Regions from separate parts of the Zhongshania aliphaticivorans genome, predicted to be linked through region 3. Evidence: predicted binding sites of a transcription regulator. Region 3 holds the regulator's gene; each other region holds the start of a gene.
The links. Region 3 encodes PhoB, which activates phosphate uptake and scavenging genes when phosphate is short. Its sites were predicted from a motif close to TGTCATAAANNTGTAACA; they were not measured.
Positions count from the first base shown of each region.

Region 1: gspC (type II secretion system protein GspC) is a predicted target of PhoB. The motif match lies at 2,023-2,040, and genes of this name have one in related genera.
Region 2: AZF00_RS03700 (beta-helix domain-containing protein) is a predicted target of PhoB. The motif match lies at 1,941-1,958, and genes of this name have one in related genera.

Region 1 is NZ_CP014544.1:1,592,591-1,600,071, forward strand. Features, by position in the region: gene AZF00_RS06980 (tRNA-dihydrouridine synthase) at 1-475, opposite strand, end outside; gene AZF00_RS06985 (hypothetical protein) at 596-1,354, shown strand; gene AZF00_RS06990 (rubredoxin) at 1,509-1,688, shown strand; gene AZF00_RS19145 (DUF3012 domain-containing protein) at 1,788-1,958, shown strand; gene gspC (type II secretion system protein GspC) at 2,105-2,977, shown strand; gene gspD (type II secretion system secretin GspD) at 2,974-5,139, shown strand; gene gspE (type II secretion system ATPase GspE) at 5,141-6,625, shown strand; gene gspF (type II secretion system inner membrane protein GspF) at 6,612-7,481, shown strand, end outside.
Region 2 is NZ_CP014544.1:840,588-848,068, forward strand. Features, by position in the region: gene AZF00_RS03695 (NAD-dependent succinate-semialdehyde dehydrogenase) at 306-1,772, opposite strand; gene AZF00_RS03700 (beta-helix domain-containing protein) at 2,053-3,744, shown strand; gene AZF00_RS03705 (TonB-dependent receptor domain-containing protein) at 3,869-6,511, shown strand; gene AZF00_RS03710 (tetratricopeptide repeat protein) at 6,563-7,481, opposite strand, start outside.
Region 3 is NZ_CP014544.1:2,230,846-2,238,326, forward strand. Features, by position in the region: gene pstA (phosphate ABC transporter permease PstA) at 1-1,103, opposite strand, end outside; gene AZF00_RS09945 (ABC transporter permease subunit) at 1,144-3,375, opposite strand; gene AZF00_RS09950 (PstS family phosphate ABC transporter substrate-binding protein) at 3,507-4,475, opposite strand; gene phoR (phosphate regulon sensor histidine kinase PhoR) at 4,569-5,879, opposite strand; gene phoB (phosphate regulon transcriptional regulator PhoB) at 5,889-6,596, opposite strand; gene purU (formyltetrahydrofolate deformylase) at 6,682-7,481, opposite strand, start outside.

The DNA of each region.
Region 1 (7,481 bases), 640 kb from region 3:
CGCTGATAGCGGCGATAATTTCAGCGAGTCGACTACTGTCCTTAAAACCAAGGCGAATCTTTGCGGTCACAGGTATTTCTTTAGGTACAGCCGCACGCATAGCGCTAATGATTTGGTGTAGTAGCTCTGGTTCGTCTAATAAAACTGAGCCGCCGCGGTGCCGATTAACGCATTTTGCGGGACAGCCAAAATTGGTGTCGATACCGGGAGCGCCTAGGCTGGCTGCGCGGGCTGCATTTTCAGCCATTGGCCCCGGGTCGCCGCCGAGTAATTGCAGGTAAGCGGGCACGCCGCTGGGCGTGAGACCGTTGTTATTAAGCTCGGGGCACAAGCGGTGAAATACCCGTGGCGGCAATAGCTGGTCGCTAACTCGGACAAATTCGGTTACGCAGCGATCTATGCCGCCCACAGCGGTAAGCAGGGCGCGCATACGGGCGTTAACAACGCCTTCCATTGGGGCGAGATGTAGTTGCATTACAGGGAGTCATTGCCCAAAAGCGCTATTGTACCTCAGTGGTGGGCCTACAGTAATTATCTGATACCGGTATTGTCTCGTATATGAGGCGTGGTTTGAACTTGGCTAGCGGAGGTTGATGTGTTGTTGAAGTGGCTTCAGGCATTGAGTATTGGTGGTGTGACGGCGATGTTGCTGATGATGCTAAATACTTTGTCCCCGGCGAATGATGCGGCGAGTGAAGAGGAGATGATTTTTAATGCCGATAATGCCAGTACATTTGGCGAGGAGCCTCAGCCACGTCGCAAGCTTCAGTTACTGACACTAGGTCATGACGAGGGCGGCGCGTTTGCCCAGCTCAAGATCGGCAGTGATGTACAGCAGCTGCGCGCAGGCGAGACTATTTTGCCCTGTGTGGTGCTTGCCAAGATCCTTGATGATTCTGTGCTAATTAATAATTGTGGCGGCTACGCTTTGTTGGCGCCGCTATTGACGTCTGCAGGTGACATATTTGCGCTCAATATTGAGCAATATGATGCATTAAATTTGGCTGAGCCGCGCATTGTCGATTTGCGGAATAATTCTGCGGCAAGGAAGTTGATCGCCGATTACCGCCAGCGTTTATACCAGCGCCCACTGTCTTTGCGGGGGGCTGTCGATATCGAGGTTAGGGTCGACCCTTTGGGTGAGCGGCGCTACTATTTGTCGCCGGGTAAAGATCAGGCTCTATTCGAAACGTTAGCTTTACGAGCTGGTGACCGAGTCGTTGCGATTAATGGATTATCATTGGCCAGCAGTGAAGCGCTGACAGATATATATGGTGTTTTAGCAAATATTGAGCAGTTGGCCCTCACTCTGGAGCGGGGTGAGCAGCGCGTGGTATTGCTGTTGCGGTTTTAAGTTGGGCCATTTTTACGCATATGCATAGCATACATTATTGAATTTACTTAATATTTGCGTCACTGATTCAATAGTATACTCGCCAGCTGTCGGCTCCGCGCACGAGCTGAGATAACTATATTACTATCGCTAGGCGCTTAAGCCGAAAGAGGAGATGTTTGTGAGCGAGTTTAAAAAATGGGAATGTGTGATTTGTGGGTTTGTATACGATGAGGCTGAGGGCTGGCCTGACGACGGCATTGCCGCCGGAACGGCTTGGGCCGATGTGCCAGAAGACTGGGAGTGCCCAGACTGCGGTATTAGCAAATTCGACTTTGATATGGTTGAAGTTTGAGCTATCGCTATTTTTTAAGCGTAATTGAGCCGGGGGTCGTGCCTGTGGGTGTCGCCCTCTGTTACACTCTGTGAATATTTGTGCTGCTAGGAAGATCTCATGAAGAGAATAATAACAGTGGTTGCTTTGCTCCTGTCGGTGGCTGTAGTCGCAGCCTGCGCGCCGGAAGTTGGTAGTGATGCGTGGTGTACAGCCATGGAAAACAAGCCCAAGGGTGATTGGTCTGGCAATGAGGCCAAAGATTACGCTAAGCACTGCGTGTTTAAATAGGCCTAGATCTGCAGTGCAAGTCGGGCACGCGCCTGTTTCGGGTGTCGCATATTACACAGGATGATGTAAGAAAAATGTCATATTATTCCGCTACTATTCGGCGCCTAGCCTTCTTTCAGGGGGAAAACTGAGACGTGGAGCAGTCTATGACATGGGTGAAAATGCTCACGCCTCGGTTGGCTAGCTGCTTAACTGCCCTAATAGCGGCTTTGCTTTTGGCTGTTCTTGCGGGCTTGTGTTGGCAGGTGGTTGCGCTTTTTCGTGGCGTGCAGCTACCGAGTGTCGGCCCAGTGGTCGCGACCTCGATAAGCAAATCTAGCGCCAAAAATTACGATGTGCAAAGTTTGCTGGCAGTACCTTTGTTTGGTCTGAGGCCGAGTAACGCGGTGGCCGCGACAGAAATTCAAAAAGACATTCGGCGCAGCGCTCTAAAAATTACTGTAATCGGCCTTGTGGCGGGTAACGATGAGCGCGGCGTTGCGGTGTTGCGTCACGGTAATAAAACGAAGGCCTATGGCATCGGTGAGAAAATTGAAGTGCCGGGTACCGTTACCTTACTCGCGGTATTGGCCGACCACATAATTATTGAGAACAATCGTAAACAGGAAAAAATCGAGCTAGATCAGAAAGCCGGTGCGACCGGTTTGCGGGCCGCCTCGACGAACAGCCGTCCAAGCAATGCGGAAAATGTCGATTTAAGCACTGCAGGAATTCGGGAATTAGTGGGTGACCCCCGCGACACCTTGCAAAACAGTCCATTGCAGTTAGTGCGGTTTTTTTCCGTGAACCCGGTTATGGATGGCGGCAGACTTACCGGTTATGAAGTGAAGCCGGGGCGGGATACACGCCTATTCTCGCAGCTGTCACTGGAGCCTGGCGACGTGTTGCTGTCGGTTAATGGCCAGTCGCTCTCCGATATGTCGACCCAAGAATTAATGAAAATGATGGAAAACACCAGTTCCTACGAGCTGCTGATTAAACGCGCAGATACCATACTCACCAAAAGATTTGATCTATGAAATCCTTGCTACTGAAGTTAAGCATCACATTTTGTCTATTTCTAACTGTCTCTGGCACGGCCTTGGCCGAGCGCTTTGAACTGGATATGCAAAATGTTGATATTGGCGAATTTATCGACACCGTCGCCAAGCTCACGGGTAAAACCATTGTGGTTGATAGCCGGGTGAAAGGTAAAATTACGGTGCAGAGCCATCGTAAGCTCGATGCCGATGAACTTTACCAAATATTTTTGTTACAGCTGGGTGTCGAAGGCTATTCTGCCATTGAGGTGGGTGACGGAATACTCAAGGTTATTCCCAACCAAGCGGCAAAAATTGAAGGCATAGAGGTGCAGCTCGGTCGTAATGCAACCGGCCGCAGCGAATCTATTATTACCCGTATCGCGCAACTGCAAAATGCCGATGCCGATGAGCTGGTTAAGTCGCTACGGCCGCTGGTCGATAATAAAGTTGGCGTCATCACGAGCTACGCTGACTCCAATATTATTCTGATTACCGACCGCGAATCTAATGTGCGGCGTTTGATGTCGATTATTAATGCGATCAACTCGGTTGATTCGCAATTGATGGAAACCGTGGTCTTAAAAAATTCCTCGGCTGAAGAAGTCGAGCGTATTCTTACTAAGGTTCTGTCGCAACAAACCCGTAAACGCGGTGCGTCCAAGCCGGTTGTCGCGGCTGATCCTCGCACGAACACCTTGATTTTGTTTGGCGACGATGAGGCACGGAGCTATTTGCGGCGCCTAGTGGTTGATCTCGACAGCGAAGTGAGTAGCCAGTCTAATATTCGCGTGCAATACCTCAAGTACGCGAAAGCGGTCGATTTAGCACCGGTGCTTAAAAGCATTAGCGATACCATTGTGAAAGGCGACCAGGCAGCTGGTCGACCAGCTGCCGCGGGCGACTCGTCGTCATTAATTAATATAGAAGCCCACGAACAAACCAATTCTATTGTGCTGTCGGGCAGCCCTCATATTATTACGGATTTGCTCTCGGTTATTCGCGACCTCGATATCCGCCGCGCCCAGGTATTGGTTGAGGCAATTATTATCGAAGTCTCAGACAATCGCGCTAAGGAACTGGGTGTGCAATGGTTGTTTAAAGGGGCAAATGGCGGCAATCAGCCCGCCGGTGGCATTAACTTTGGTGGCGGCGCCTCGGGTAGCAGTAGCACCCCTGGTATTATTAGTTTACTCGCCGGTGAAGAGGCGGCGGCAGCGGCCGCCAGCGGTGTACGTGGCGCGGCGATTGGTCTGGGTAAACTGCGCGATGGTGCTTTTAGTTTTGCTACCTTGTTAACTGCGTTAGCGAGCGACTCAGAATCGAATATCTTGTCTACGCCAAGCCTATTGACCTTGGATAACGAAGAAGCGTCTATTTTAGTTGGCCAAGAAATTCCGGTCATTACTGGTTCAACCGCAAGCTCCACCAATACCAACCCCTTTCAGACGATTAGCCGTCAGGAAGTGGGTATCAAACTTTTGTTTACGCCTCAGATAAATGAAGGCGACGCAGTGCAACTGAATATTGAGCAGGAAGTTTCTTCATTAAGCCCATCAACCAACGCCGCTGACGTCATCACCAATAAGCGTACCATTAAGACCTCGGTCTTAGTGAATGATGGCGCGACAATTGTGCTTGGCGGTTTAATTGACGACCAGGTGACAGAGCAGACTGCAAAAGTGCCTTTGCTCGGTGATATTCCGATTCTTGGCCGTTTATTCCGCTCTGACAGCACCAGCAAGGTTAAGCGTAATTTGATGGTATTTATTCGTCCCACCATTGTGCGCGATCAAGCCACTTTGTCGGATTTAAGTGCCCGCAAATACAACTTTATTCGTGCCGAGCAATTAGTGAAGGCGGAGCAGGGCATTAATTTATTCCCATTTACCGATCTCGCTGTGTTGCCTGAATGGACGGGTATGGATGCATCCCCGCCAAATATATTGCCCCATAAGCCGGTGCCGCCACCAATGTCGCCAGCCGAAGACGCCGTTGAAAAACGCCAAATTCAACCGTCATCAGATAAGCGCAGCGAGGTTCCCAGTGAGCGTCAACCAAATGACGATAAGGCAACTGCGCCTGAACTGCACGCCGATTGTGAAACAGAGGGCGATTGTGCCAAGGCCGATCTAGTAAGTGTGAACGAGGCTTCACACTGATATGTCGCAAACCCTAACGTATGCCTTCGCCCGCAGTAACCGCGTTCTTATTGAAGAGAATGCCAGCGGTGAATTAATGCTGCTGTGTTGCAAACAAACGCCACCGTCGGCGCTTGCCGAAGTGCAGCGGGTTATTCCCCAGCCCTTAGTATTTACGCTCTGTGAAGAAAAAGTTTTACAGGATAAAATTAATGAGACCTTCCAGCGTCAGCAGGGCGACGCAATGTCGGCAATGGGTGATATTTCCAGTGAGGTGGATCTCGATCGCCTCGCCGAGGAGATCCCCGAGTCTCAAGACCTGCTCGATGCGCAAGATGACGCGCCGGTTATTCGTTTAATCAACGCCTTATTTGGTGAAGCATTAAAGCGTGATGCCTCTGATATTCATATTGAAACCTATGAAAAAACGATGTCGGTGCGTTTGCGCGTTGACGGTATTTTGCAGGAAGTTTTAACCCCAAGTCGCCGTTTGGCGCCATTGCTGGTGTCGCGAATTAAGGTTATGTCTAGACTTGATATTGCCGAAAAACGGGTGCCGCAAGATGGCCGCGTTTCTTTGCGTATTGCTGGCCGTGCAGTTGACGTGCGGGTATCGACCATCCCCTCGAATTACGGTGAGCGAGTGGTAATGCGATTGCTCGACAAACAAGCAGCGCGTATCGATCTAGAGCAGCTGGGTATGCCGTCGCGCACGCTAGATACCCTTAAAGATCTTTTGCAGCAGCCTAACGGGATTATTTTGGTCACCGGCCCCACGGGCTCGGGTAAAACGACGACCTTGTATGCGGGTTTAATGGCCCTCAACGACCGGCGCCGCAATATTCTCACTGTTGAAGATCCGGTGGAATACGATATTGAAGGCATCGGCCAAACTCAGGTGCACGCCAAGGTCGGTATGACCTTCGCGCGAGGTTTGCGGGCGATATTGCGTCAAGACCCGGACGTGGTGATGCTGGGTGAAATTCGCGACCAGGAAACTGCAGAGATCGCAGTGCAAGCCTCTTTGACAGGGCACTTGGTGCTGTCGACTTTACACACCAATACCGCCGTTGGCGCAGTGACGCGCTTAGTTGATATCGGCGTTGAGCCGTATTTGATTGCCTCGAGCTTGAAGGGCGTATTAGCTCAGCGTCTGGTCAGAAAACTCTGCCAAACTTGCCGTCACCCCATTGTCTTAGACAAGACCGAAGCGCGGTTGTTGGGCGACCCAAAACTAGAAGGTCAGGGCGCCTTTAATGCGGCGGGTTGTGATGAGTGTCAGCATACTGGCTATCGCGGTAGACAAGGCGTGTACGAGTTGCTGGTAATTGACCGCGAGGTTGCAGAATTAATTCACAACCGTGCTGGCGAACAAGATATTTTACGTCAGGTTGGCGATCATATGCCGTCCTTGATGGGTGAGGGGCGGCGCCTTGTGTTAGACGGCCAAACTAGCCTTGACGAATTATTGCGCAGCGTACGCGAGAGCAGCAATGCCGGCCTTTGAATACCGCGCCCTAGACAGTGCTGGTGCCAATAAAAAAGGCATGATCGAGGCCGACTCCAGTCGTCAGGCTCGGCAGATGCTGCGTGATCAGCAGCTTTTCCCCATCGACCTAAAGCAAACTCGTGACAAGACTCGCGCCGATAATGCCCGCCGCAGCTTTGCTGGTGCGCGGGTTAGTATTGCCGATCTGGCTTTGTTTGTAAGGCATTTGGCGACCTTGATTCAGTCTGGTATTCCCCTAGAAGAAGCGCTGGCGGCAACCGCCAAACATACCCGTAAGCCTTATCTGAAGCGGGTGGTACTTGATTTGCGGGCGCGGGTGTTAGAAGGGCATTCACTCGCCGATGGTTTGAACGAACACCCTCGGGTATTTAATCCGGTGTTCCGCGCTTTAGTGAGTTCCGGAGAAAAATCCGGCGATCTGGGGCTAATATTGGATCAGTTAGCGGATTACACCGAAGACAGTCAAAAACTGCGCGGTGTTATTGTGCAGGCGGCTCTTTATCCGGTGGTGTTATTGTTTGTTGCCCTAGCGGTGGTTGGCGCCTTAATGACGTTTGTGGTGCCCAAGGTCACCGCCCAATTTGCTCACTATGATCAAGCCTTGCCGACGCTAACTCGCGTGCTCATTACCTTGAGTGACGGTTTAATTGCGAATTGGCTATACATTATTTTAGGTGTTATTGCGGTAGCGGTACTTGGCCGTTGGTGGCTGAACTCGCCGGAGCATCGCTTGCAAGCTGACAAGGCTATTTTGAAACTGCCTTTGTGGGGACTGCTGATGCTGGAGCTGGATGCCGCAAGGATGTTGCGAACCCTCGCGATATTGATGTCGTCTGGTGTGCCGTTTTTGGAA
Region 2 (7,481 bases), 1.4 Mb from region 3:
AGCGATTGGAAGCACTGCTTCCAACACAAAGTAGGTCATCACTACGCGCCAAACTTTATTAAGTACTGCAACGCTGGTTTTTTAGTTTTTTTATAACCCGCAGTACCCCCAGACAGCTCCACGCTAGACGGGAGACGGAAGACGCAAAAGAAAAAATCAACACCAAGTCTTTGGTTCCCAGTCTTGCGCATACCCACAAAAAAGCCCCAGCAGGAAACCCTGCTGGGGCTTTATGTTTTTAGCGTCTTCCGTCTCCCGTCACGCATCTCCCGAGCACGGTGAGTTCACCGTCTCCCGCGTTAAGATCAAATCCCGCCAAGGCACATATACTTAATTTCCATATAGTCCTCAATGCCGTACTTCGAGCCTTCACGGCCAAAGCCCGACTCTTTAATACCGCCGAAGGGAGCCATCTCGTTAGAGATCAAGCCTTCGTTAATACCCACTATGCCGTATTCCAGGGCTTCGCCAAAACGCCATACCCGGCTGATGTCGCTGGTGTAGAAATAGGAGGCAAGGCCAAATTCCGTGTTGTTGGCTGATGCAAGTACGTCTTCTTCGGTGTCGAAAATGGAAATGGCAGCGACAGGGCCGAATATTTCATCGCGGCTAATTTGCATATCTTTGGTCACGCCGCTAATTAGGGTTGGGGGGTAGAAGTGGGTGTCTATATCTCCGGCGTTAGTATTCACCTCTGCCTGATATAACACTGTCGCACCTTTGGTGATGGCGTCGTCTACGAGTGACGTTACCTTGGCGACTGCCTTGGTCGTTATAAGCGGGCCGATGTTAACGTCGGTGCGGCTGCCATTACCGGTATGAAGGCCCTTCATCGCCGTGCTGAGCTTTTCGGCAAAGGCCTCGTGTATGTCACGTTGTATGTAGATGCGATTGGTGCAAACACAGGTTTGCCCCGCGTTGCGAAATTTGGAGCTCATTAAGCCTTTTATCGCTAAATCGAGATTGGCATCGTTGAACACAATAAAAGGCGCGTTGCCCCCCAGCTCCATAGAGGTCTTTTTAACCGTGCCAGCGCATTGTTCTAGTAATGTTTTCCCTACCTGGGTCGAACCTGTAAAACTTAATTTACTGACCAAGGGGCTGCTAGTCATTACTTTGCCGATGGTGGGTGCGCTGCTGCTACAAACTATATTAAAGACGCCCGCAGGGATTCCCGCTTGTTCGGCAAGAACGGCCAATGCGATTGCAGATAAAGGGGTTTCATGTGCGGGTTTGGCTACAAAGGTGCATCCGGCCGCGAGTGCCGGAGCCGCTTTGCGGGCAAGCATGGCATTTGGAAAATTCCATGGGGTTATGGACGCTACAACACCAATAGGCTGCTTAATAACAAATAAACGCTGGCTGCTGTTGGGGGGCGCGATAATATCGCCATAGACGCGCTTTGCTTCTTCGGCAAACCATTCGATATAGCTGGCGCCATAGGCAATTTCACCCTTGGCCTCAGCCAAAGGTTTACCTTGTTCAGTAGTTAATATCAGCGCTAGATCGTCTTGATTTTCCATGATGAGATCAAACCAGCGACGCAATAATTTAGCGCGTTCTTTCACGGTTAGCGCTGCCCAAGAAGGTTTGGCTGCGTAGGCCGCAGCAATTGCTCGCTCGGCATCCTGATCATTTAAATCGGCGACATTCAGTATAGTTTCGCCGGTTGACGGGTTTTGAACGGCAAAAGTTTTAAGGTCCTCGCCCTGCTGCCAAATACCAGCAATATAAGATTCGCCTCTAAGAAGATTGGGGTTGCGAAGTTGCATAACCAATACCTATTTATGTCGATTGAGGATCAATTGCACATCCTACTGCCAGCTAGCGAGGTATTCAATGTAGATGCGGGATACGTAGGGTAAGGCGGACTATATACGTAATAATATTCAGCTAAATTAAAATCCGGAATTGTCCGCTTTATATTGAACTTATTGGTTTGTCATATAACTGAAATACCTGCTTCATATATCTGTCACCAAATCTCCCTAAGATGTGCCCCATTAATACAATCCTAGAAAACCTTAGAGTCTGTTCCGGAGATAAGTTCATATGAAAAAAATATTTGCACTGACAGCAATGTCATCAGCACTACTGCTTGCAGCTTGTGGTGGCGGCGATATTAATCTGAGCCCAACTAATATCGATAATAGTGTTGATAATAGTACTAGTAACGGTGGTAGTGGTGGTTCAAACCCATGTGCATCGTATGTTGAATCAGGTCAGACCTATCAGGGGCAGGTTGTTGGTGCTGACTGTTTCTATCCTGCTAGCTTCGTAAGCTCTGCTAACCCAATTACCGCTCCTACGGTGAAGTTCCAGACCATAGCTGGTGTTCACGAATTTGCAGATAGTTTGTTTATAGGTGATGACGTTGATGCGCAAGCTGCTGCTGCCGGCACATTAATTCCACAAGAAGGTGAAGGCACCAAGTTAACAATCGATGCCGGTGTCACCATGGTATTTAAGCGTCCAGAAAGTTATGTGCGTATAGCGCGTGGTTCGCAAATCTTTGCGGAAGGCACCCCCGGCTCGCCAATCACCTTTACGGCAGATGAAGACATCGATGGCGTAGCCACTGAAGACGACCGCGGTCTTTGGGGTGGTTTGCAAATTAATGGTAACGGCAAGACTAACAAGTGCCATGACGGTACTGCTTCAGGCTCTGGTACTGGCGCGGTGAGCGATTTTGTTGCTACCGCAAACAATGTTCATAACTGTAATCAAGAGGCAGAAGGGCAGCCAGCCACTTACGGTGGTAATAACAATGCAGAAAGCTCAGGTGTACTGAAATATGTGGTCGTTAAACACGCTGGTTTTGAAGTTATCGACGGTAATGAGTTGAATGCTGTCACTTTAAACGGTGTTGGTAGCGGGACTATTATCAGTCATGTTCAGGCTTACACCACTCAAGACGACGGTTTTGAAATGTTTGGTGGTGCGGTCAATCTAGATCACATTGTTGTCGTTAATGCGGGTGATGATTCAATCGATTACTCGGAAGGTTATAACGGTAAAATTCAATACGCTGTGGTAGTACACACGTCGGGAGCCAACCGCTGTATCGAAGGGGATAATACTGGCTCTAATCGCGGCGACGGCATCACCCCCAAGACGAATCTCATTATCTCCAATATGACCTGTGTAACATCGGGCATTAAGGAAAATACGGGTGTTAACGCGACCTCGAAGGGCGACTCTGAAGGCCCATTGTTCCGGGAAGGTGTGCACTTTCAAATGTATAACTCAATTGTAACCTCAAATGCGGCCGGCATGGCCAGTCAAGAGTGTTTAGAGTTGGATGATACTGAGGGGCCACAAACTATTGATGCGGCTCAAGACAAAACAAGCAAAGCCAGCAGTAACGTAATTGCATGTACCGAAGCAACGAAAGTAAGTGGTGCGACCAAAGGCAGTTTCGACTTGGTGAATTGGCTTGCTGGTGGCGGTATTAATGCAGATACCCCGGCTAACGACAACACCAACAACGTTATTATCACTGGTGCAGATCTTCCTGCTCAAAGCTTGATCGTTGGTGGCGTGGGTACCCGCGGTTATAAAACGGCGGCAGCAATTACTAATGGCGCTGGCACGCCGGTATTTGACCAGGCTAGCGCCTTGACTGATGTCTCAACTATAGACGCAAGTTTCTTCACCAAGCCGACCTACCTCGGTGGCGCGAATGCCGGTGATGATTGGTTGGCGGGCTGGACAGTTGGCTTGACTGCGCCACTGAATCCCTAAGTCGTTCTCAAACCCCTTCATTTATTAGGGAGGTGGGCTTGCTTCTGGCGGCCCATCGGTAGTATAGCGCTTGAACGCCCCTCCCAAGAGAGGGGCATTTTTCAGAGCACTTAGGATTATGATTATGTTAACTACACGATTTTCGCTGACGCCGCTAGCAATGGCTGTTGCGCTGGTGACCAGCAGTTTTACAGGCGCTGTTATCGCTCAAGAAGCAGATACCGGTAACGCCGATATATTTTCGCCATCTGCCTTAGAAGAAGTGGTTGTAGTCGGCCGCTTGCAAAGTGTTGCAGCTTCATTGGTTGATGAACGTTTAGAGCTACCTTATTCAGCTGACTTTTTAGGGTTTGAAGCAATCTCGCGTGCGGGTGATAGCGATGTTGGTTCCGCGCTTCGCCGCGTGACTGGTGTAACCTTGATCGACAATAAATTTATCTATATTCGTGGTTTAGGCGAGCGCTACAGCAATGTCACTGTTAATGGCGCGGCGGTGCCTTCACCAGACTTAGCTCGGAGCGTTATTCCTTTAGATTTATTTCCTGCGAGTATTGTTGAATCTCTGAAAGTACAGAAATCTTGGGGGCCGGATTTGCCCGCTAACTTTGGTGGCGGCGCAATTGATATCCGCACCCGTAACGTTCCATCGGGGCCTGTTGCTGCGATTAGTATCGGTACCGGTTTTAATAGCGAGAGCGATGATGGCTTCAGCTACCCTGATAGCGGCTCAAGTGCGCTTCCTGGAGCATTGCGATCAGCCATAAGTCGTTATCAAGGTGATTTGTCACAAACTAATATATACGATGTTGAAAATGATTCTGGCAACGCGGTAACGCGTGAGCAAGCAGAGGGTATTCAGCGGGATTTAATTCTGTCGCTAAACCGTAACGTCGCTATTTCCCCGGGTAGTTTAGATCGAGATCGCGATATAAAAGTTGATCTTGGAAATGCTTGGGATGTAGCCGACGAGCTGGTTTTAGGTGCCTCAATTAGCGGTGCTTATGATGAAGATTATCGCAATAAAAATCAGACCAAACGCAGCATCGGTAGTCCAGAAACCAACTTTGCAGAGGTAGAACGCACAGTACATGAGGAGCGCACCACGTTGGCGTTTGTGCTTGGTGCAGAGTACGCTCAAGACCACTCGGTGCAGTTGAGTCATTATAATATTCAGAATGATTCCGATGAGGCGCGAATCACCACAAGCTTTAGCAATGATAATCCGGTGGTAGACAATAGCCCAGATCGGAATTATGCGACACGCATGGAAGAGCGTGAATTGGTCTTAAGTCAAATAAAAGGTAGCCACCGCTTGGGCAATTTCGCGCCACTAACGGCCTTGGAGATGCTCAGCCTCGACTGGTTTTACTCTGACGCAGAAGCCACAACTGATATTCCGAATGCAACGAGTTTTATTGGCTCTTTAGATCGAAATACAGCTGAACCAACGCCTTATATATCAAAATCCTCGTCGTCCGGTCAGTTCGAGTTTTTGTCACTGAAAGACAGCGTTGAAAGTTGGGGTGGGAAATTTTCTCTTCCTGTAGATCTTTCAGGACGGGAATTGAATTTGTCAGGCGGATGGTGGAATTCTGATAAAACTCGGGAATATTATGGCTACACGGCCAATGTGGGGACATTGTCGACTGTGGGTACACCTGCCAGTGTTTTCTCCGACGGGAGTATTGCCAATCTCGCTAATAGCTTTGATATTTCTATGGGCTCGGGTTTCGGTAATGAAAGCTATGTCGCCGCGCAGAAAATCGGAGCCGTTTTTGGCGAAGTAGACTTCCGCGTGAGTGAAGAATGGCGACTGACTGCGGGTGCACGTTGGGAAGAGTATCAGCAAGCAGTCTTACCGGTGAACTTGTTGGATTTTACTGGGGTATTTAACCAGCAGCTAATCAATGCGCTTAACGATCCTAAACAGACCTTTGCAGTACAGAATGATGATATCTATTCGAGTATTGCACTTACCTATTCAGGTGTTGATCTACTTGCTGCCAATGAGTTTCAGTTGCGTTTTAGTGTGAGTGAAACTGTCGTGCGGCCCGATCTGCGTGAACTCGCCGACGTTGCGTATATCGATCCGGAGTTGAGTGTGCGCGTATTTGGCAATCCTCGATTGAAGTCCACGGAGGTGCGAAACTACGATCTGCGTAGTGAATTCTATTACGACGGTGGCGATAATTTTACCGTGTCACTTTTTTATAAGGATTTGCAATTGCCTATTGAGCAAGTTGAAGGGGCTGGCTCAGATGACGACACGGTGCTGCGTTATATTAACGGTGATTCAGGTGAAGTCTACGGGATTGAGTTTGAGGGCCTGAAAACCTTGCCCGCAGGTTTGTTTTTGTCAGGTAATGTCACCTTGAGCGACTCTGAAATTACCATAACCACCAATAATGAAGTAACCAATACCGACCGTCGACTTACTGGGCACTCTAAATATGTGGTGAACGCTTCTTTGGGTTATGATTCTCCGAACGAACAGCATAGTGCATCGTTGCTATATAACGTTTCCGGCGAACGAATTTTCTTTGCTGGTACATCGGGTAATGATGACGCTTTTGAACAGCCCTTCGGTTCATTGGATCTTATTTATAATTACTACCCCACTGAAAATATTTCTGTCAAAGTTAAGCTCGGTAATTTGCTTAATGCCAAGCGAGAGTTTGAGCAGAAGAATAGTAGCGGTCATAATGTTGTGATTTTAGAGCAGGAAGTAGGCACTAGTTTTGGGCTTGATTTAAGCTGGAAATACTAATTCTAAAATTCTGCTTTCAATTAAAAAAGAGCGTCAGCTTGACGTTCTTTTTTAATTTTCGATATTGGCACTCGATGCCACTTTAAGCTTCGCAGCCTTTTCGGCGTAGGTGGCAGCCAAATCCCGCTTTCCCTGTCGAAAATAGATCAAGGATGCAAAACGGTAAAAACGGTGTTCATTCTTTCTGAGTGCAATAGCGTGCTTTATCGCTTGCAAAGCATTTGCATACTCTCCTTTTTCATACTCCGCTTTTGCACGGGTATAGTGCCAAAATGGATTTTTCTTTCTGAATTCCTCCGCTACTTTCTCAAGCTCACGCGCTTTCCCGGTATCACCTTGTTCACGATACAGGCGACTTAGATTGCTAATAGCAACTTGATCGTTAATATTTAAGGTTAGCGCCTGTCGGTAGGCTAACTCTGCATCTTGCTGGTGACCAAGTCGACGAAATAAAGTACCTAAATTCCCCCAAATATGCCCGGCTTGCGGGTCTAAATAGAGCGCTCTATGGAAATAGCGCATCGCTTCGTCGTTCTTGCCCTGGTTAAGAAACTCGGCACCACGATTATTGTAATGTTGGGCGGCCGCTTCTTGTTCGCTGAGTCGGTGTTGCGGGTAGTGATACTCGTAATTATCAACACTAAGATCAACGATTTCCTGTCCGTCTTCGCCAAAATCGACGACGACGTTAATGTGCTTATAAAACACCATGCTGTTGTCACTAACCATGTCCCAGCTGGGCGGAATCGTCACTTCATTGTAATAGGCGTTGAGGTTAGCCTCTCGTGCCAAGGCAATGAATAAGGAGCTTAACGACAGGCAGTTGCCCTTTCGCGCATAAAAGGTCTCAGTTGCGTTAAATGTGATCCCAGGGTCGTATGATAGGCCGAGCTGTGAGGGGCGAACCATGGCGTCTAAAAGATAGCTTAAACGGGCGCGTGGGTTTAAGGCGGCCGGTACATTTTCTTCG
Region 3 (7,481 bases):
ACACCGGCAAGGTTGTTCACCGCAATTCTTACGATACGGGTCATTAATCCCTGTTTGGCGTATTCCCGCAAGTAAACTGCGGCAACCACACCAAAGGGCGTCACCAAGACCGACATAATGAGCACCATAATAACGGTGCCAAAAATTGCCGGAAAGATGCCACCTTCGGTATTGGCCTCACGGGGTTCCTCGGTAAGAAATTCGCCAAATTTTTGGACATAAAATACGATTTTTTGCCCTAGGTGCATGGCATTGGGGCGGTAGGCTTTTACCACGGTGGCCATTCGCTGCTCGCGAATTTCGCCACTGCTGGTTTCAATAGTAAAGCTATCTCGATTCCATTGGGTATACAGATCCGCTAATTGTCCTTGCAGCGCTTTATATTGAATATCCAGTTCTGCTCGTGATAGTGCAATATCCGTTTCAATTGCCTGACGACGCGATAAATCAAGCTCTGGGTCTAGCGCTAAACCCCGCTCTTTTAACCGCAGCTTTTCAAACTGATAATTAATACTACCAATTTCCTTTTTTTCAATTTTAGTAATTTTCTCGTGTATTTCACTGGCCCGCGCAATTCTTTCTTCGAAGGCTGCCCACACCGAACCAGCATCGTCAGAGCCGCTAGCCACAACCTGCCCCTGCTCTTTCACCTCGCGCAAGAAGCCGTAAAAATTACCCCATTCTCGGCGCTCTACAACCACCGCATCAACTGGGTATTCTGGGTTCTCAAGATGACGAGTGATTACCCACTGAAAATCCGCGCCGCCGACGTCGCGGTTCCCCACCTTAACCAGCTCACGCTTAACAAAAGCTTCATCGGCATTGATTTTAAAACCTGCACTCAAGAGCTGTTCAATGGGCACACTCTCGGCTTCGACTCGCTCCGCCAAGATCGGAACCGAGGACTCGCCAGGCAAGCTGTATTGCGCCTGTACGACCGATGCAGGCCAAAAATGGCCAAACCCGCGTACGGCTAACAGGAGCAATAAGCCGATAACGGCGAGTGTACTCACAGTAACCGCGGCTGCATTCATCCAAATCATGGGTTCGCCGCGTTTACACCACTCGACGAGGCCCTGCTTGTTATCATCGTGCAAAGACATTGGTAAATTTCCTGTAGTTCAGCCTACTGCGACAGTAATACTAAAGATTTCCGTAACGCAGGCGCAGGCGCTGACGCACTGTTTCCGCAATCGTGTTCACAAAGAAGGTAAACATGAACAACACAAATGCTGCCAAGAACAAAATTCGATAATGGGAGCTAGCGACTTCAGTCTCGCCAATTTCTACGGCGATATTCGCCGCGAGCGTGCGCATGCCTTCAAAGATATTTGCATCCATAATTGGTGTGTTGCCGGTGGCCATCAGTACGATCATGGTTTCACCTACCGCCCTACCCATACCAATCATCAGCGCCGAGAAAATACCGGGGCTTGCCGTTGGCATAACGACCCCGACTAAACTCTGCCACGGGGTCGCGCCCAGCGCCAAAGAGCCATAACTGAGGTGTTTTGGCACCGAAAATATCGCGTCTTCGGCAATCGAAAATATGGTCGGAATTACCGCAAAGCCCATGGCAATACCAACCACCAAGGCATTGCGCTGGTCGAAGGACACGCCCATATCACTGGTAAGCCAAGCGCGCATATCGCCGCCAAAAAACGCACGTTCCATTGGCGCGCCCAAAAGGACGCACGCGCTAACAATGCCAAGCACAACCGGCACAAGTAGCACTGGGTGCCAGCCGTCGGGGACTAGTCGTCGCAAACTTATCGGGACTTTTGACCAGCACCAAGCAAATAACAAAATTCCAAAGGGTAAAATCAAAAACATTGAAAATACCGCAGGCATATTTTTTTCAATAAATGGTGCCAGCCATAAACCGGCAAGAAAACCGAGAATTACAGTAGGTAACGCCTCCATTAACTCGATAAGGGGTTTTACTTTTCTACGCAGTGCCGGGGCCATAAAATAAGCGGTGTAAATCGCGCCACATATTGCCAAGGGCGCAGCGATAAGCATGGCGTAAAAAGCAGCTTTAAGCGTGCCGAAAGCCAATGGCGCAAAGCTGTATTTAGGTTCGAAATCATTGGTGGACGCCGAAGACTGCCAAACATAATCCGGCTCGGGATAGCTTTCGTACCACACTTTACTCCACAGCGCTGACCACGACAGTTCGGGGTGTTCATTGTGAAGTTTATAGCTGTAGCGAGTTCCACTCTCATTCTCGATCAAGAGCATATCTGCCCGCGGCGAAATGGCGATAGCGCTGATTCGCCCCACGTCTAAATCGGCATTGAGCAGACGGCGGTGCGAGGTCGTGTAAAATAAATCCAAATGACCTTCTTTACTAACGCTGACAAAGCCCTTGCGACGATGCTCAGTAACCAAGGTGGCACCACTGCCTTTGGGCACCTCAAATTTCCTTACCGCTTGTAAGCGGTAGCCCGATTCTCGTTCGCTGTCGCGCACCACAAACCACTGGCCCACTTCGCCGTGGTCACTGGCGGTCAGCAGCGATATTCCGCCGAGCAAGAAGCGCGCTTCGTTTAGTTTGCCGCTGTCAAAAAGGTAGCCGCGATCAGCGACATTCACGCGACGTAAGTCGATGAGTCGATAACCGCCATCGTTGCTCATGACGTAAAGCCATTGTTGATCTGGCCCAACGAGCACTCGATCAGCACTCATATCTAATACTGGCAGATCAACCGACTCTTCAACTAAAGTCACTTCTTCGCTAAGAAAATCTTCTTCTTTTACCCAGCGGCGCCCAATAAGCTTGCCATTACTCACCGCCACTAGCAGCAGCTCGTCGTCACTATCGCTAATTGCCAGTTGATCTATAGGACCCTCTTCACTCAGCAACAAACTTTGCTCGCCATAGGGGAAACGTAATTCCGGACTAATTAGGCGTTTATCGTTCGGGAAGCTGGTGCGGTAATCATGCTTGGCTATAACCACTCGGCCATTGCTTAAGCCAAGTGCAAATATCCGGCTTACCTCAGAGTCTAAGGCGAAGCTGCTTATCTCGGCGCCATTCAGCGGAATAGCTTTGCTGAGCAGTAATTTGCCGTCGTTGGTTTGGAAAAAGTCTGCCCGACCTGAACCGTCTAAGCTAAAACCCACTTCCGCCTGCTCTTCCATTGCCAAATACAGGCTGGGAGCTTGGCTATTAGCAGAAAACTCATTGCCGTCCTCCAGTGAGGCCGACTCAAATAGCGGCATAATCTCAAAGAGAAGATAGAAAAAGATCAGCAGTATCGCAAAGAGTACGCTTATACCACCCGCGGTGATCGTAGCCGTTGCCATACCATCTTTGACTTTACGCCACTGACGATAAGCGGAAGCGGTAGCTCGAACCTCAGACTGACTCATGTATTTCGCTCTCTATAAACCTGCGCATACAATATGACAAATTTATTACATTAATATGACAGACGGTCTTTCTACAAAAAAAATGCCGCGAATCCATTCTGCGGCATTTGCATCACCAGTAAAAACTGGCGTTATAGCTCGAGCTTGGCTTTAATTTTCGCTACAACGCTGGCGGGTAATGGGATATAACCGTCCTTAACCACTACTTCCTGACCTTGCTTAGACAAAACCAACTTTATGAACTCACGCTCCAGCGGCGCTAGCGGCTTGTTCGGCGCCTTATTCACGTAAACGTAGAGGAAACGAGACAAGGGATAGCTGCCTTTAGTCGCATTTTCAGCGTTAGCGTCTACAAAACTGCTCTTTTCATCTTTGGCCAGCGGTACGGCGCGAACACTGGAGGTTTTGTAACCAATCCCAGAATAACCAATACCGTTAATAGACGTCGAAACCGACTGCACAACCGACGCAGAGCCAGGCTGCTCGTTCACGCCATTTTTAAAATCACCTTTACACAGCGCTTCTTCTTTAAAGTACCCGTAGGTACCCGACACAGAGTTACGGCCAAACATTTGGATATCGCGCGATTTCCAGCCGCCAGTCATGCCTAGTCCACCCCAGGTGTTCACATTCGCGCTATGACCGCACTTGTGGGTACTGGAGAATACCGCATCGACCTGCGCCATGGTCATGCCAGCAATCGGGTTATCCTTGTGAACAAAAACAGCTAAGGCGTCGATTGCGACAGGAACTGCGGTGGGCTTATAGCCAAACTTGGTTTCAAAGGACTCAAGTTCTTTGTCCTTCATTTTACGGCTCATGGGGCCGATATTCGAGGTGCCTTCAGTTAAAGCCGGTGGCGCCGTAGATGAACCTGCGGCTTGGATTTGGATATTAATATTGGGGTAGTTACGTTTGAAGTCTTCGCCCCACAAGGTCATTAAATTGGCTAGGGTATCTGAGCCGACGCTGGACAAATTACCTGACACACCAGACACGGTGACGTAGTCTGGCAAAGCGCTGTCCACGCGGGTATCAGCAACTGCGCCCACTGCAGACGCGGCCACAACTGCACTTGCTACTAAATATTTAATCTTCACTTCGACACTCCTAAACCAATGTAAGCTACTTCAGTGAAGCTACTTTATAGTCGAATTATGACAACTTTGTGACAGAGACTGTAATAATTGCGCTCAGTTTAGCTGCTTCGCCTTAACAGGCACCGCCACCGACTTAGGAAAAACACAGGTAAAGACACTGCCTTTACCGGGCACACTGCGAATTCGCAATTCAGCTCGGTGACGAATCAGCACATGCTTAACTATTGCCAAACCAAGGCCAGTGCCCCCTGTATCAAGGGATCGGCTCTGATCGACGCGGTAAAATCGTTCGGTTAATCGAGGAATGTATTGGGGCTCGATGCCGATACCGGTGTCTTCCACTTCAAAATAGGCGTGGTAATCATCCTGATACCAGCGCAGGATGATTCGATCATTCTCCTTAGTGTAGCGCGCCGCATTGACCGCTAAATTTGAAAATGCACTGCGCAATTCATTTGGATTGCCATTAATTGCAATATTATCGTCACATTCAATTTCAATACGCCGGGCACTCTTGGCCGCCGTGCCGCTCTCTTCGCGAATCATTTCCATCAAGGGACGCAGCTGAATGACACTCTCGTCGGCCAATTTCGGTACCGACTCCAAACGCGACAGCATCATCAGGTCATGAATCAATAGATTCATGCGCCGAGATTGCTGCAGCATTTGATCCACAGCTCTGTCCCAGCGGGGATTTGCACCGCCATGCTCAGAAAACGTCTCTAGGTACCCGTTAATAACCGTGAGTGGCGTGCGCAACTCATGGGAGACATTAGCAACGAAATCCTTGCGCATTTGTTCTAAGCGGTGGGTTCGGGTGACATCGCGGGCAAACAAAAGACGATTGCGCTTACCAAAGAAGCTGACGCTAATACTCAAATTAATGAGGCCATTGACTGGCGACACCATTTCCAGCGGGGCTTGATAGCGCTCAGCCTCGAAATAGCGGAGAAACGCCGGACTGCGCAGCAAATTAACCAGCTGACGGCCTTTATCACCCTCTTCTCTTAAACCCAATAAATCGTGGGCAGAGGCATTACACCACTCGATATTGCCGTAGGGATCAAGCATGACTACCGCGTCCGACATCGAGGCAAACGAAGCGTGCAAATAATCAATCATTGCCTGCAAGCGGTCACTGTCCTGCGACGATTCCCGCTGCATATCGTAGATTACATCAAAAACTTGACCCCACATCCCTGCAGCCTCTGGTGGATCTGACTTCGCGCCGCTATACAGCCAGTCAGACAACCGCTGTAAATGCCGCAACAGCCACGCGCATGCCAACAACGCCGCCGCCAATAGCGGCAATAGCCCAAGATCGAATAACGCGCAGCCTGCCGCAACCACTAGGAGTGGTATGCCGACCCGCAATAATTCTGCCTTCCAACTGTAATACCGCATTATTTTGCGCTATGCGCAGACACCTGTTGTCGAAAACCGGTAACCGGTTCCACGAACTGTTTGAATTAAAAGGCCGCAGTCTCTTAGCTCAGTTTGCAATGCTTTGCGAAGGCGACGAATATGGACATCGACCGTACGCTCTTCAACGTAAACATTGGTGCCCCATACCTGATCAAGAAGCTGGCCGCGACTATACGCTCGCTCCTGATGAGTCATAAAGAATTTTAATAATTTAAATTCGGTGGGCCCCATATCTAATGGAGTTGCATCAACAAATACTCGGTGGCTACTGGGGTCTAATTTCAGCCCCGCGACTTCGATACTTTCTTCCTCGTCACGATTTGTCGATCGACGCATAATGGCTTTAATGCGCGCCATCAGCTCACGAGACGAAAAAGGCTTGGTGATATAGTCATCGGCACCGACATCAAGACCTTGCACCCGATTGTCTTCATCATCTTTGGCGGTCAACATAATCACCAGCAAATCCCTGGTCAGTTCATCCCGGCGTAGGCGCCGCAACAATTCCAAACCACTAGTGACCGGCATCATCCAGTCCAGCAGCACAAGATCAGGGCGCTGATCAACAATTATACCGTGGGCATCCTGGGCATTGCTTGCCTCCAGACATTCATAACCCGCCAATTCAAGACCCACCCGTATCATTTCACGGATTGCGGTTTCATCGTCGACAATCAATATGGTGGCTGACGTCATTCCATTAACCTTTTTTTGTAAAATTCGTAGGCTGCATTAAAACCATTTTAAGTGACAATTTTATGACAGTTTAAATTTCACTTGATTAATCAAACACTACGGTCTTGTTCCCATGCACCAAAACGCGATCTTCCAAGTGGTTGCGCAGCGCTCTCGCCAACACCGATTTTTCGACGTCCTTGCCGAGTCTAACAAGGTCATCTTTGCTATGCCGATGGGACACCCGAATTACGTCTTGTTCAATAATCGGACCTTCATCCAGCCGCTCAGTAACGTAGTGGCAAGTGGCACCGATTAACTTAACCCCCCTATCAAAAGCTTTCTGATAGGGGTTTGCGCCGATAAATGAGGGCAGGAAGCTATGGTGTATGTTAATCATTCGCCCTGCATAAGCTTGGCAAAACTCGGGCTGAATAATTTGCATATAGCGCGCTAACACCACGCAATCTGCCTCATAGCTCTGGGCCAGCGCCATAATCTTGGCGTGTGCGGGTGCTTTGTTGTTTGGGTCAATGGCGACAAACTCAAAGGGAATACCATGCCACTCCACCATGCTACGCAGGTTTTCGTGGTTAGAAATAACACAGGGTATATCGCAGTCTAATTCGCCACTGTGCCAACGGTGCAATATATCAGCCAGACAGTGGGAGGCGTGACTCGCCAGTATTACAACCTTGCGCTTAACAGCAGAATCGACCAGCGCCCAGTGCATGCCATATTCAGCCGCTAATGGCGCAAAGGCCTCGCGACAGGCCTGAGCGCTAACTTTTAAGGATTCCGCGCGAATCTCATTGCGCATAAAAAACCAGTTACTTTCTGCATCTGCGTGATAATTCGCCTCGGTAAGCCAACCGCCGTGCTCCGCGACAAATTGGCTAACCCGCG